Linked DNA regions of Candidatus Puniceispirillum marinum IMCC1322. The protein of the gene in region 1 binds, or shares a complex with, the protein of each later gene. Links are inferred from orthologs where the notes say so. Each region holds a gene or a part of one and is shown in the gene's direction. Other genes may lie near its edges.

Evidence for each region. Proteins that work in one complex are often made in the same cells at the same time.
Region 2: the proteins of secY (region 1) and secA are in contact, whole or in part, in a crystal structure (PDB 3DIN), measured with the Thermotoga maritima proteins. The link is inferred for Candidatus Puniceispirillum marinum IMCC1322 from one-to-one orthologs. Residues at the interface, in WP_004081795.1 of Thermotoga maritima: Glu108, Gly109, Glu110, Glu111, Ala236, Glu237, Arg238, Arg239, Ile240, Thr241, Ile242, Gln243, Tyr244, Ala245, Arg246, Arg247, Val248, Thr249, Gly250, Arg251, Arg252, Val253, Tyr254, Gly256, Ala257, Ser258, Thr259, Tyr260, Leu261, Pro262; in WP_004082002.1 of Thermotoga maritima: Glu261, Ala262, Arg263, Lys300, Ala301, Arg302, Thr303, Ile304, Ile305, Leu323, Tyr324, Asp325, Pro326, Val329, Ser330, Tyr333, Ile336, Lys340, Phe345, Val349, Glu363, Phe364, Tyr374, Ser375, Gly376, Gly377, Glu393, Ile395, Thr482, Ser483.

The regions. Positions count from the first base shown.
Region 1 is NC_014010.1:2,617,560-2,623,547, forward strand. The notes cover bases 2,770-5,715. They hold secY (preprotein translocase subunit SecY), read left to right. Parts: upstream 2,770-3,548; coding sequence 3,549-4,883; downstream 4,884-5,715. Other genes in these bases: rpsE (30S ribosomal protein S5), read left to right, coding at 2,770-2,803; rpmD (50S ribosomal protein L30), read left to right, coding at 2,816-3,001; rplO (50S ribosomal protein L15), read left to right, coding at 3,052-3,525; SAR116_RS12350 (adenylate kinase), read left to right, coding at 4,880-5,446; rpsM (30S ribosomal protein S13), read left to right, coding at 5,577-5,715. In the rest of the region: rplE (50S ribosomal protein L5), read left to right, coding at 18-563; rpsN (30S ribosomal protein S14), read left to right, coding at 580-885; rpsH (30S ribosomal protein S8), read left to right, coding at 905-1,303; rplF (50S ribosomal protein L6), read left to right, coding at 1,316-1,849; rplR (50S ribosomal protein L18), read left to right, coding at 1,859-2,221; more of rpsE, read left to right, coding at 2,234-2,769; more of rpsM, read left to right, coding at 5,716-5,945; rpsK (30S ribosomal protein S11), read left to right, coding at 5,970-5,988. UniProt on the Escherichia coli protein: The central subunit of the protein translocation channel SecYEG. Consists of two halves formed by TMs 1-5 and 6-10.
Region 2 is NC_014010.1:2,122,936-2,126,961, forward strand. Bases 553-3,753 are described here. They hold secA (preprotein translocase subunit SecA), read left to right. Parts: upstream 553-922; coding sequence 923-3,553; downstream 3,554-3,753. Other genes in these bases: SAR116_RS09870 (peptidylprolyl isomerase), read right to left, coding at 553-628; SAR116_RS09880 (DUF1178 family protein), read left to right, coding at 3,615-3,753. Outside these bases: more of SAR116_RS09870, read right to left, coding at 1-552; more of SAR116_RS09880, read left to right, coding at 3,754-4,026. UniProt on the Escherichia coli protein: Required for protein export, interacts with the SecYEG preprotein conducting channel.

The DNA.
Region 1 (5,988 bases):
AAGGAGAGTAAGCTGAGATGAAAACGCGTTTAGAAGAACATTATCTGACGGCAGTTCGCCCGGCTCTTGTGGAAAAGTTTGGTTATAAAAATGCCATGCAAATTCCAAAGCTTGAGAAGGTCGTCATTAACATGGGTGTCGGTGAAGCCGTACGTGATTCGAAGAAAATCGATCATGCTACGCGTGAACTGGCTGCGATAACTGGTCAAAAGCCGATTGTGACACGCTCAAAGAAAGCCAATGCGGCTTTTAAATTGCGCGAAGGTATGCCAATCGGTTGTAAAGTGACCCTGCGTCGCGAACAGATGTATGAATTCCTTGATCGCCTTGTAACAATTGCCCTGCCGCGTGTGCGTGACTTCCGTGGTCTGAATGGCAAGAGTTTCGATGGTAATGGCAATTATGCCATGGGTATCAAAGAACAAATCATTTTTCCTGAGGTTGATTACGATCAAGTTGATGAAGTCCGCGGTATGGACATCATAGTGGTCACCTCTGCCAACACGGATGACGAAGCCCGCGAATTACTCGCGAACTTTCAGTTTCCGTTCATTAAAGCTTAAGGCAAAGGGGTCAGACATGGCTAAGAAAAGCGCCGTCGAAAAGAATAATAAGCGCAAGCGTATAGTCGCCTCTAAGGGTGCACGTCGCGCTGCTTTGAAGGCAATTATCAAGAATAAGGAACTGCCAATCGAAGAGCGGTTTCAGGCTGTTTTGAAGCTGGCTGAAGAGCCACGCGACAGCGCGGCAATTCGCGTTCGCAATCGTTGTGAAATCTCAGGACGTCCTCGCGGTTATGATCGTAAATTAAGAATGTCTCGGATCGCGCTTCGTGATCTGGCCTCAATGGGTCAGGTGCCGGGTGTCGTGAAATCAAGCTGGTAAGACAGAGGAGATATAAAAAATGTCAATGAGTGATCCTCTAGGTGATATGCTGACCCGTATTCGTAACGGTCAGAATGCACGCAAAAATGTCGTATCCAGCCCATCATCACGGTTCCGGACAAATGTTCTCGAAGTGCTGAAGCGCGAAGGTTACATCCGTAACTATTCTAGCGTTGATGTGCGTCCTGGCATTAAGGAACTGAAGATTGAGCTGAAATATCATGAAGGTGAGCCGGTAATTTCCGAGATCAAGCGCGTGTCACGCCCTGGTCGTCGGGTCTATCATGGTCTTCGTGATCTGCCACGGGTGTATAACGGACTTGGCATTGCCATTCTGTCCACACCACGCGGTGTTCTTTCAGATAATGAGGCGCGCACAGCCAAAGTTGGCGGCGAAGTCCTCTGCCACGTATTTTAGGGAGCTGTTTAGATGTCTCGTGTCGGAAACAGTGCGATTACTATCCCGTCGGATGTGACAGTGTCACAAGAAGGCGGCATGGTTATTGTCAAAGGTAAAAATGGTGAGCTTAGCGCGCCGTTGCATAATGATGTCGAATTGTCGGTTGCCGACAATATGGCAACTGTTGCACCGCGCCGTAATTCAAAGCAGGCAAAAGCGCTTTGGGGTACAATGCGGGCCACTGTTAACAATATGGTAGCTGGTGTTACTGCTGGTTTTACCCGCAAGCTTGAAATCAACGGTGTTGGTTATCGTGCGGCAATGCAGGGTAACAAGCTTGTTCTTAGCTTAGGTTTCAGCCATCCGGTTGAAATGGAAGTGCCAGCAGGGCTCAAAGTAACCGTTGAAGGTAACACGCAGGTGTTCATTAGCGGTGCTGACAAGCAGTTAATTGGCCAGTTTGCGTCTGAGGTTCGTTCAAAGCGTCCCCCAGAGCCGTTCAAGGGCAAAGGCGTTAAATATGCTGACGAATATATCGTCCGCAAAGAAGGCAAGAAGAAGTAGGGATCGCTCATGTTTACATCAAAAGAACTCTTTGAGCGTCGTAGAGCGCGGAACCGGACAGCCTTGCGCAAGCATGCTGGCGGACGTCCTCGTCTTTCCGTACATCGCTCGTCACAGCATATTTACGCACAGATCATTGATGACAAGGCAGGCGTTACACTTGCAGCTGCATCAACGTTGGATGCGGATTTTAAGAAGATCAGCAAAAAAACTGCCGACACATCTGCTGCGGCAGAGGTAGGCAAGCTGGTCGCGGCACGGGCACAGGCAAATGGTGTTGACACCGTTGTGTTTGACCGTGGCGGTTATATTTTCCATGGCCGGGTAAAGGCGTTGGCTGACGCCGCGCGTGAAGCCGGTTTAAAATTCTAGGGAGCGCTAGTGATGGCACGTAATAATGACAGGCAGGATCGTAACGCCGCCCGTGAAGAACCGGAAATGCTTGAAAAGCTGGTTGGTATCAACCGCGTAGCAAAAGTAGTCAAAGGTGGTCGCCGTTTTGGTTTTGCCGCCTTGGTCGTGGTTGGTGATGGCAAAGGCCGCGCTGGCTTTGGAACAGGTAAAGCGCGCGAGGTGCCCGAGGCAATCCGCAAGGCTACCGAAGGTGCTAAGCGTAACATGGTGCGTATTCCGCTTCGTGATGGCCGTACATTGCATCATGACATCAAGGGTGGTTACGGTGCTGGCAAGGTTCTGCTTCGTGCGGCACAGGCTGGTACGGGCATCATTGCTGGTGGTCCAATGCGCGCCGTTTTCGAAGTGTTAGGCATTCAGGACATTGTCGCCAAATCAATCGGCAGTTCAAACCCGCACAATATGATCAAGGCAACCTTCTCGGCGCTTAAGCATATTCAGGCTCCGCGTGCTGTCGCGCAAAAGCGTGGTAAGCGTGTTGGTGATGTGCTTGGCAAACGTGCAGATAAAGGTGCCGGCGACGAAGCCGCCGCATCTTAAGGGAGAATAATCATGGCTGCCAAACAAACAGTTGTAGTAACACAGACCAGAAGTGCGATTGGCCGTCAGGCTGACCAGCGTCAGACTTTGATCGGCCTTGGGCTGAACAAGATCGGGCGTACCCGTGAGCTTGAAGACACACCGTCAGTCCGCGGTATGATCAACAAGGTCAAGCATCTGGTCAAAGTCGAAGACTAATTATTAAAAGATTATGAAGCGCGATTCACATTGGATCGCAGGAGCAAGACATGAAACTGAATGAAGTCAAAGATAACAACGGCGCGACCAAGAATTCAAAGCGTGTTGGCCGTGGTATCGGCTCTGGTACCGGCAAAACATCTGGTAGCGGTCACAAAGGTCAGAAAGCACGCTCAGGCGTGTCTATCAACGGCTTTGAGGGCGGTCAGATGCCGATTCATCGTCGTCTTCCAAAGCGTGGCTTTACCAATATTTTCCGCAAAAATTATGTCGAGGTCAATCTTGGCCGTATGCAGTCAGCGATTGATTCAGGCAAGCTAGACGCTGGCAAGCCAGTCGATGCCGCGGCCTTGGTAAGCGCGGGTGTCATTTCAAAGGCACGCGATGGTGTTCGGATTCTTGCCAAAGGCGAACTCAAGGCCAAGAAACTTGAAATTCATGCTGCTGGCGCATCAAAGGCGGCGATCGCGGCAATCGAAGCGGCTGGCGGTAAAGTGGTTATTCCAACAGCATCTGCTGAATAATTGACGTTAGGTATCTAGGTATTATGGCAACAGCATCAGATCGCATGGGCGGCGCAGGACTTGGCGGATTGGCAAAAGCCAGTGAACTAAAAAGCCGTCTCCTGTTTACGGTTGGCGCGCTGATTATCTATCGTCTAGGTACATATCTGCCGATCCCGGGCATTGATCCGGGCGCATTGGCTGATATCTTTTCACAGCAATCAAGCGGCATTCTGGGCATGTTCGACATGTTTTCTGGCGGTGCCTTGTCGCGTATGACGATCTTTGCGTTGAATATCATGCCGTACATTACGGCATCGATCATCATGCAGTTGATGACCGCGATTGTGCCAAGCCTTGAAGCCCTCAAGAAAGATGGTGAAAGCGGTCGCAAGATCATCAACCAATATACTCGCTATATGACGGTGGTTCTGGCCACGGTTCAGGGTTACGGCATTGCTGTCGGTCTTGAAGCGGCTAGCGGTGTTGTTGGTGATCCGGGCATGTTTTTCCGCGTCACAACGGTTGTTACCTTGGTAGGCGGCACCTTGTTCCTGATGTGGCTGGGTGAACAGATCACCAGTCGTGGTGTTGGTAACGGTATTTCGCTGATTATCTTTGCTGGTATTGTGGCGAATTTGCCCTCGGCTTTGGCGGGCACCTTAGAGCTAGGTCGTACGGGCGCTTTATCGGCCTTCCTGATTGTTCTGCTCTTTGCGATGGCCATTGGCGTGATTGCCTTCATCGTCTTTATCGAGCGTTCGGTGCGCAAGATTCTGGTGCAATATCCAAAGCGCCAACATGGTAACAAGGTATTTGGCGGCGACCAGTCCTTCCTGCCTTTGAAGATCAATGTACCGGGTGTTATCCCGCCGATTTTTGCCTCGTCATTATTGTTGATGCCGATTTCGATCATCAATCTGACTGGCGGTCAAAGCGGTGGTGCTGACTGGCTGGTAACATTGAACGCCTTGCTTGGTCGTGGCCAGCCGCTTTATCTGGCTATCTATATCGGCATGATCGTGTTTTTCGCCTTCTTCTACACAGCGATTGTTTTCAATCCCGAAGATACGGCTGAAAATCTACGCAAACATGGTGGTTATATTCCGGGTATTCGTCCGGGTAAATCAACCGCCGATTATCTGGATTTTGTGCTGACACGTTTGACTGTTCTGGGTGCTGGTTATCTGTCTGCGGTGTGTATTTTGCCGGAAATTCTTATCAGCCAATATGCGGTTCCATTTTACTTTGGCGGTACATCCTTGCTGATTGTGGTGACAGTAACGCTTGATACAGTTGGTCAGGTGCAATCGCATCTTCTGGCGCATCAATATGAAGGACTCGTCAAGAAGTCAAAATTGAAAGGGCGCAACAGATGAACATAATTCTTTTTGGCGCACCTGGAGCTGGCAAGGGTACTCAGGCCGAACGTTTGGTTTCTGAACGCGGAATGATACAGCTATCTACTGGCGATATGCTTCGCAGTGCGATTGCGTCTGGCAGTGAGCTAGGATTGCGCGCCAAGGACATTATGGATCGCGGCGATCTGGTATCTGATGATATTATGGTCGGTATGATTGCCGAGCGTATGGATAACGACGATTCTACATCTGGATATATTCTTGACGGGTTTCCGCGCACAGTGGCCCAGGCCGAAGCACTGGATGAGATGATGGCAAGCCGGGGCGATGAAATTGCCCATGTGATTGAAATTAAAGTTGATGAAGCTGCCTTATTTGCACGGATCGAAAACCGTGCAAAGGAATCAGCTGGTAACCGTAGTGACGATAATGCAGAAACCTTGCGTAACCGTCTTGTGGTTTATCATGAGAATACGGCACCGTTACTTCCCTTTTACCAAGCCAAAGGGAAATTGCGGAGCATTAACGGTATGACCTCTATTGAGGACGTGTCGTCAGAAATAAATAAGATACTTGGATGAACTGATAGCGTTTAGGTTGACTGTAACTGGGGAAAGCCTATAATTCGCCGTTTTCTGGAAAATGTTCCAGTATGGTGTTGACGGGCAAAACCCAAGCCAAACTAGCCGTTAAAAATAAAGGAGCCAGATAGTGGCACGAATTGCTGGTGTAAATATTCCGACCAAAAAGCGGGTCGAGATCGCACTAACCTATATTCATGGTATTGGTACAACCACTGCCAAGAATATTTGTGAGAGAGCGGGCGTTCCAGACGAACGCCGGGTTAATGATTTGTCTGAAGAAGAGCTGACAAAACTGCGTGATATCATTGATGCAGATGTTCTTGTTGAAGGTGATCTGCGTCGCCAGACATCGATGAATATCAAGCGCTATCTTGATCTTGGTTGTTTGCGCGGGCTTCGTCATCGCCGCGGTCTGCCAGTTCGCGGTCAGCGTACCCATACAAATGCACGTACCCGCAAAGGCCCCGCAAAGGCCATTGCCGGTAAGAAGAAATAATCGCGGGACATCAGGAGAACAAAAATGGCAAAACAACCTAGCC
Region 2 (4,026 bases), 500 kb from region 1 along the record:
CCGGCTTAGCCGAAAAACCGCCAGCAGGAAGCGCGAAAGCGGCGGTTTCAAACGCGGGCACCATCTGGCCACGGCCAAAGGTGCCAAGCTCGCCACCATTCGGGCCGCTTGGGCCAGTTGATTTTTCTTTTGCGATTTCGGCAAAATCAGCACCATCATTCAAACTTTTGATGATGGCAACAGCGTCATCTTCGGCGGCAACCAGAATATGTGACGCGGTGATCTGTTCACGCGATGCTTCATCAGCGACAAAGGTATCATAAGCCTGTTGCAAGGCTTCATCTGTCATCTTTTCACGCACTGTGACGGCTAGCCAAGCTTCGGCCAAGATGCGCTCACTAGCCAGCTTCATGGCATCTTGAACAAGCGGGTCATCGGCAAGCTTTGCCGCCTCGCCAGCCTTGGCAGCCAGCTTGGTATCGATGATATCGGCTACAATATCGCCAAAATAGTCCTGCATCGGCTTGTTGCGATATTCTGGGGGTAATCCTTCGGCTGCCTGCATGACCTGATCGAGCCAGATTGTTTCACCATTGACAGTGGCAACTGAAATACGGCTTTCAGCATGTGCCATAGTGGCAAAGATAAGCATCAAAATCGCACAAAATGAACGGAGAATAACTTGCATTGAACAGACCTTCTGAGTGTTTTTTTAAACTTGGGGCTAATAGCTTTTACAAACCATAGACATCCTAACCGAAAAAAGCGTTGTAAGCCGCACGGTCAGGCTAACACAAACAGTGTTACCCAAGGCAGGAAGATACTGCAAGCATAGCTTTGCAGCCACATGATTCTAATTGATCTATAAAGGGCGTTCTGATTGACAAAACGGCTGTCTATGCCTATGTCCATGAGTGTGCGAAAGAGCCTGGTTTAGGTCTCGTGCCTATTTTAGAACAGCCGCCTGGCTGGAGGATTTTAGATGTTAGGTTCATTGGCAAAAAGCCTGTTTGGTAACTCGAATGATCGTGCAGTGAAGCGCTTCATGCCGCAGATTGAAGCGGTTAATGCGCTTGAGACAAGTTTTGAAGATTTGGATGATGCGGGCCTAAAAGCCAAGGCACAAGATTTGCGCACCCAGGTCGAAGCTGGTACCGATAAAGAAAGTTTGCTTGCCGAGGCGTTTGCACTGGTGCGCGAAGCGGCAAAACGTGCCCTTGGCCAACGTCATTTTGATGTTCAGCTCATGGGTGGCATAGCGCTCCATAATGGCCAGATTGCCGAAATGAAAACAGGTGAAGGTAAAACGCTTGTTGCGACCTTGGCGAGTTTTTTGAATGCGCTTGATGGTAAGGGCGTGCATGTTGTTACGGTTAATGATTATCTGGCATCGCGTGACGCTGCTTGGATGGGCAAGGTTTATGAAAAGCTAGGTCTCAGCGTTGGTTGTATTGTTGCCGGTATGGATGACGATGCGCGCCGTGCTGCCTATCATGCTGATATTACTTATGGCACCAACAATGAGTTTGGCTTTGATTATTTGCGCGATAATCTGAAATTCCGGCTTGAGGACATGGTTCAGCGTGACCATCACTTTGCCATTGTTGACGAGGTTGACTCGATCCTGATTGATGAAGCACGAACCCCGCTGATTATTTCGGGGCCAGCCGAAACCAATATCGCGCTCTACACAATCGCAGATGCGATCATCCCGGATTTGATCGAAACCGATTTTGACCTTGATGAAAAAGGTAATTCTGTCTCGCTAACCGAAGATGGTATCGAACATGCCGAAGTGTTGTTGAAGGCGGCAGGCGCATTCGAAGAAGGCACATTATACGATATCAACAATGTTGGCTTGCTTCACCATGTCAATCAGGCGTTAAGAGCGCATAAGCTGTTTCAGCTTGATACGCATTACATGTTGAAAGGTGGCCTGGTGGTCATCATTGATGAATTCACCGGACGCGCGATGGATGGCCGCCGCTTTTCCGATGGCTTGCATCAGGCGATTGAAGCTAAAGAAAAAGTTGAAATTCAGGCTGAAAATCAAACTCTTGCATCGGTTACATTCCAGAATTATTTCCGCATGTATGAAAAGCTGGCTGGCATGACTGGCACAGCTTTGACCGAGGCAGGCGAATTTTCCGAAATCTATAATCTGGATGTGACCGCGATACCGACCAATCGCGATATACAGCGTATCGATCATGACGACGAAGTCTATCGCACCGGTGAAGAACGCGACGCCGCCGTGATTGATCTGATCATTGATTGCCAGACGCGCGGCCAACCCGTTCTGGTTGGTACCATCAGCATCGAAAAATCCGAGTCTCTATCGAAAGTTCTGACCAGCAAAAAAATCAAGCATCAGGTTCTGAATGCGCGCTTTCATGAAGAAGAAGCTAGGATTATCGCACAGGCAGGTGTGCCGGGCGCGGTAACGATTGCTACGAATATGGCAGGTCGTGGAACCGATATCCAGCTTGGTGGCAATCTGGAAATGCGGATCGCTGCCGAGGTCAAACCCGATAGCGCCAAAGCCGATAAAGACACGGCGGCGATCACCGCCGAGGTTGAAACGCTGAAAGCCGAGGCGCTTGCTGCTGGCGGTCTTTATGTGATCTGTACCGAGCGGCATGAATCACGGCGGATTGACAATCAGCTTCGTGGCCGTACGGGTCGTCAAGGTGATCCGGGCGCGTCAAAATTCTTTTTGTCTTTGCAGGATGATCTGATGCGTATTTTCGGATCTGAAAAGCTGGATGGGATGCTGCAAAAGCTGGGGCTTGAAGAAGGCGAAGCGATCATTCACCCCTGGATCAATAAAGCGGTTGAAAAAGCCCAGACCAAAGTCGAAGCGCGCAATTTTGAAATTCGTAAACAGCTGTTGAAATATGATGATGTGATGAATGATCAGCGCAGCGTTATTTTTGACCAGCGCAAGGAAATCATGCGGGCTGCCGATGTGCAGGACACTGTCAGCGATATGCGGCGTGAGGCGGTTGCGACGATTGTCGCCAATGCCATTCCGCAAGGAAGCTATCACGATCAATGGGATGCCGATCAGATGGCCGCCGACGCCCAGCGGGTGCTTGGCCTGACCGTGCCTGCGGCAGACTGGTTCAAAGAAGATGGCATTGCCGATCCCGAAATCGAAGAACGCCTAATCGAAGAAGCTGATAAATATATGGCTGAAAAAGCTGTTCGGCTTGGCCCAGACGTTATGCGGATGGCAGAAAAATCGCTACTGCTTCAGGTGCTGGATCAGCAATGGAAAGAGCATTTACTGCGTCTCGATCAGCTACGACAGGGTATCTCGCTACGTGCTTATGCGCAAAAGGATCCGCTGAATGAATATAAGCGTGAAGCTTTTGATATGTTTGAACAGTTGCTTTCAGGCCTACGTGAAACCACAACGATGGTGCTGGCGCATGTCGAATTACGCCAACCAGACGAAGATAGCGAAGCCCAGACCCAGGCGGCGCCAGCTGTAGCTACGGGCAATACGCCGTCTTCACAAACATCTATGCCATCAGGGAAAGTGGCACGAAATGCCCCTTGTCCGTGTGGTTCGGGTAAAAAATATAAACATTGCCATGGCAAGATTTAATCAGGCTAGAATAGAGTATGAATGTCATCGGATTGCCTTTGATCTATGCGAGGTCAAGTGAATGATAAAATATCAACTGATATGTGAAAATGCACACAGCTTTGAAGGCTGGTTCCAGAATGCCGGCGCCTATGATGATCAAAAAGCGTCGGGTGATATTGCATGTCCTGTTTGCGAAATCACATCTGTTAAAAAGGCACTCATGACGCCGAGCCTGGCTAGCCCGAAAATGCGCAAAACGCCAACCCCGCTTCCCCCGACGATTGACGATGCAATCAAGACAGATATTCCGGTGCCAAAAGCCGGAACAGGCAAGCCAGCTGTAGAGTCGGGAACGTCTTTGAGCATGTCGGCGGCTGTGAAAAGCCCGGTACAATCGTCTGCAAAACCACCTGAAAGAATATCAGAAAAGGCCGTTGAACAGATGGCCGAAATGATGTCCGAGCTGCGCCAGCTACAACGCAAAGTTCGCA